2 regions of the Nitrobacter sp. MLSD-S21 genome follow, and region 2 is predicted to be linked to the other one. Evidence: riboswitches for the same ligand, from Rfam matches in the RefSeq annotation. Region 2 holds a riboswitch; the other holds the start of a gene.
The links. A riboswitch is a leader RNA that binds a small molecule or an ion and turns the genes downstream of it on or off. The one in region 2 is predicted to bind S-adenosylmethionine.
Positions count from the first base shown of each region.

Region 1: linked by a shared signal. The riboswitch ahead of AC1RT6_RS14430 (O-succinylhomoserine sulfhydrylase) and the one ahead of metX (homoserine O-acetyltransferase MetX) in region 2 are both predicted to bind S-adenosylmethionine.

Region 1 covers NZ_JBXASZ010000004.1:239,088-241,277, forward strand. The annotation lists gene AC1RT6_RS14425 (2'-deoxycytidine 5'-triphosphate deaminase) at 1-597, opposite strand, end outside; SAM riboswitch at 768-847, shown strand; gene AC1RT6_RS14430 (O-succinylhomoserine sulfhydrylase) at 919-2,112, shown strand; gene AC1RT6_RS14435 (SGNH/GDSL hydrolase family protein) at 2,152-2,190, opposite strand, start outside.
Region 2 covers NZ_JBXASZ010000002.1:256,783-258,972, forward strand. The annotation lists gene metX (homoserine O-acetyltransferase MetX) at 1-1,118, opposite strand, end outside; SAM riboswitch at 1,208-1,287, opposite strand; gene AC1RT6_RS06990 (chorismate mutase) at 1,565-2,190, shown strand, end outside.

The DNA of each region.
Region 1 (2,190 bases), on a different contig from region 2:
GTTGACGAGATCGGCGTCGTCGACATCGACGAGCCGCTCCCGTTCGTGCAGGGCTTCGAGCTCGTGGGCATCGAGAACGGCCTCTCCGGTGCGGAAGCGGACCTGCGACAGCCGCGATCCCTCGCGCAGGAGCACTGGAAACGTCTTGGGACTGATCTCCGCATAGAGCGGCCCGTGATAGCCGGCGCCGATCATGTCGAAGCGCCGGGTGCCGTCGGCGATCACGCGCGTGAATACGTCGAGGCGGCCGGTCGAGCTTTTTGGATTAGCGGCGGCGATGATTTCGGGCGGCAGGGCCAGGCTCTCCAGCAGCGGCACGATGTAAACGCAGTTGGTCTCCAGCACCGCGCCGTCGGAAAGATCGACTTCGTGCAGCTTGAGCTCATCAATGCGTTCAGCGACGGTTGCGTCAGGCCCCGGCAGAAAGCTGGCGCGCACCCGATAAGCCATGGCGCCGAGCCGCAGATCGAGGCTTGCCGGCTGGATCTGGCTCTCGACAAACGGATATTCCGGCAGGATCAGGCCTGCGTCGGCCATCGCCGCGATCATGCGGTCGGGCAGAATGCCGTTGGCGTCGGGAGGGAGCGAGAATGACACGATGTCGTCTTTACGGCCTGGGCGATATCGACCCGAAACAGGAGCAGGGGCTTTAGTGCTTGTCCGTCGGCGAGAGGCAGGGTTCTGGCGTCTGAATCCGGATTTGCAGCCAGCCGATTGCGATTGTCAATTGATTGGCTTGACGGACGGGAGAGGCGGGACTAGGCATGACAGCGTTCCGTGGTGATTTGAGCCGGCCGGCTTGCAGCCACGTTAAATAAGTCGCTAAACAGGCCGGGGACAATGTGATCCCGGCTTGTGGAGTTCTTCCAGGCCGGTTTTTTTGTGGCCGCTGTCCGCGGTGGACACGCAGGAGATCATATGTCCGAGACCAAGTCCGCACCCCGCTATCACCCTGAAACCCGGCTGGTTCATTCCGGCACGCTGCGTTCGCAGTTCGCCGAGACCTCGGAAGCCCTGTTCCTGACTCAAGGTTACGTCTACGACACCGCCGAACAGTGTGAGGCGCGATTCAAGGGCGACGATCCCGGCTTCATCTACTCGCGCTACTCCAACCCGACGGTCGCGATGTTCGAGCAGCGCATGGCTGCGCTCGAAGGCGCGGAGACCGCGCGCGCCCTCGCGACGGGCATGGCCGCGGTGACCACCGCGATGCTGGCGCCGCTGAAGGCGGGCGATCATGTGGTGGCGGCAAAGGCCTTGTTCGGCTCCTGCCGCTATGTGGTCGAAGACCTGCTGCCCCGCTACGGCATCGAATCCACGCTGGTTGACGGCCTTGATCTCGATCAATGGCGCAAGGCGATGCGGCCGAACACCAAAACCTGCTTCATCGAAAGCCCGACCAACCCGACGCTCGACGTGCTCGACATCGGTGGCATCGCCGAGATCGCGCATCAGGCTGGCGCTCGGCTGATCGTCGACAATGTGTTCGCGACGCCGATCTGGCAAAGCCCGCTGGAGCTCGGCGCCGACGTCGTGGTGTATTCGGCCACCAAGCACATCGATGGCCAGGGACGGACGCTCGGCGGCGTCATCCTGTCGTCGAACGCTTTCGTCCAGGATCATCTCCAGACCTTTATACGCCAGACCGGACCGTCGATCTCGCCGTTCAACGCCTGGATTCTCCTGAAGGGATTGGAGACGCTCAGCGTCCGCGTGCGCCAGCAAACCGAGAGCGCCGCGGCGATCGCGGAGGTGCTGGCGTCGCATCCGAAAGTGTCCCGCCTCATCTATCCCGGCCGGCCGGACCATCCGCAGGCGGCGCTGGTGAAAAAGCAGATGCGCGCCGGCTCGACGCTGATCGGCTTCGATGTCAAGGGCGGCAAGGCGGCGGCGTTTCGGTGTCTCAACGCGTTGAAGCTCGCGCGCATCTCGAACAACCTCGGCGACGCCAAGAGTCTCGTCACCCATCCGGCAACCACCACCCACCAGCGTCTTGCCCCGGAAGTCCGCGCCGGGCTCGGGATCGGCGAAGGCTTCATCCGCTATTCGGCCGGTCTCGAACACAAGGACGACCTGATCGAGGATCTTGTTGCCGCACTGGAAAAGGTGTGAGGCTTTCTTCCCTTTCCAACAAGGAGAGGGGGTAAAGTCTCACAAAGGCCGATTGACAGTCGCAGCCGCCGGTAAACT
Region 2 (2,190 bases):
TCGAGCAGGAAGGCATCATGGCCGCGATCGGTCTCGATCTCCGCGAACGAGACCCGCGCACCGCCGGCATTGAGGGCATGCACGGTCGCCCGCGATTCGGAGGTCGGAAACAACCAGTCGCTGGTGAACGAGACCACGCAGAACCGGGTGTGGGTATCGCGAAACGCGGCGGCCAACACGCCGTCATGATCGGCCGCCACATCAAAATAGTCCATCGCTCGCGTGAGATAGAGATAGCTGTTGGCATCAAAGCGCTCAACGAATGACGATCCCTGGTGGCGCAGATAGCTTTCGACCTGGAAATCCGCGTCGAACGAAAATGTCGGCAACTCGCGATCTTGCATCCGCCGTCCGAACTTGCGATGCAGCGCCGCGTCCGACAGATAAGTAATGTGTGCGGCCATCCGCGCCACGCCCAGGCCCCGGTGGGGATGGGTGCCTTGCTCGACATAGCGGCCGTCGCGCCAGTCGGGATCAGCCATCACCGCTTGCCGTCCCAATTCGTGAAACGCAATGTTCTGCGCGGAGTGACGCGTGCTGCAGGCGATCGGCAGCGCTGAGAACACGCGCTTCGGATAGGCCGCACACCACTGCAGCACCTGCATGCCGCCCATGGAGCCACCGACCACCGAAAACAGCGTGTCGATTTCGAGGCGGTCGATCAGCATGGCCTGCGCGCGCACCATGTCAGGGATGGTGATGACCGGGAAGTCCAGGCCCCACACCTTGCCGGTCGCGGGATTGATCGAGGCGGGACCCGTCGAGCCCATACAGCCCCCGATCACGTTGGAGCAGATAATGAAATACTTCTCGGTATCGAGCGGTTTGCCGGGTCCCACCAGGGTCACCCACCAGCCTGGTTTTCCGGTGAGCGGATGAAGGTTAGCCACATGCTGGTCCCCGGTGAGGGCATGGCAAACCAGGATGGCATTGGATTTTGCAGTATTGAGTTTACCATAGGTCTGATAGGCAATCTGGAACGGCGCGAGATCGATGCCGCAATCGAGCGGAAGCGGTTGATCGCTTCCGAAGATCGCGACCTGCGACGTGGGATGATCTGCTTCCTGGGCTCGATACTCGGCTTGAGCCGGCCCCGGTATCGATTGCACGTTTGCCATCCTGCACTGCCCCCGCCGGGGCTTCGGGAAGCCACCGGACCGCAGGCCATAAAAAACCCGGCCCGAACTTGGGTTCGGCCGGGATCAGGATTTCGCTGTCCCCGGCCTGTTTAGCGAGTTGTTTAACGTGGCTGCAAGCCGGCCGGCTCAAATGACCACGGAACGGACGAAAAATAGTCCGCTGCATGCTTTTCGTCAAGATAAGCAGATCGGTTGCTGCCGGCCCATGATCACGACCGGGGCCAGAGCGTTTTCGAGCGAAGTGAATACCGGTTCGCGTAAAGAAAACGCATCACATCAAACCGTAGAGCCACGTTTCTGCCTCTGTAAGAAGCGTGGCTCTATGGTCGCTTCCAACATTCGCAAGAAGGCTCGCTGAAACGGGATGCGAATGTTAGAACCGGACCGCGGCCGACGCTCCTTCCTGCGGCCGACAGGTTGCATCCATGACGAAAATCTCCCCCGCGCCTCCATCTCTGCAAGACTTACGCAAAGAGATCGACGCCATCGACGAGCAGGTTCACAACCTGCTGATGCAGCGCGGCGACATCATTGACCGCCTGATATCGGTGAAGCAGACCCAGGAGGTCGGCTCGGCATTCCGGCCGGCGCGCGAGGCTGACATGATGCGGCGTCTGGCGCAGCGCCATCGCGGCATCCTGCCGCTCGACACCGTCGAAAGCATCTGGCGCGTCATCATCGCAACCTTCACCTACGTTCAGGCGCCCTTCTCGCTGCACGCCGATCTCTCACTCGGCGAATCCGCGATGCGGGATTCCGCGCGCTTCCATTTTGGCTTCACCATCCCCTTCGTGCCGCACTTCAATGCGCAAGCCGCTGTGGAAGCCGTGGCGAATGCGAAAGGCGACCTCGCGCTCGTCTCGGCGACCTCGAGCCGCGCGCCATGGTGGCTTGCACTGGAAGCCGACGGCGCGCCAAAGATCATCGCCCGCCTGCCCTTCATCGAGCGCGCCGATCATCCGGCCGCGCTGCCGGTGTTCGTGATCTCACGAGTCGCCGACGATGCGCGGGTCACGGAAGTGGAGACCTGGAGCGTGCGCGTCTCCGGCTG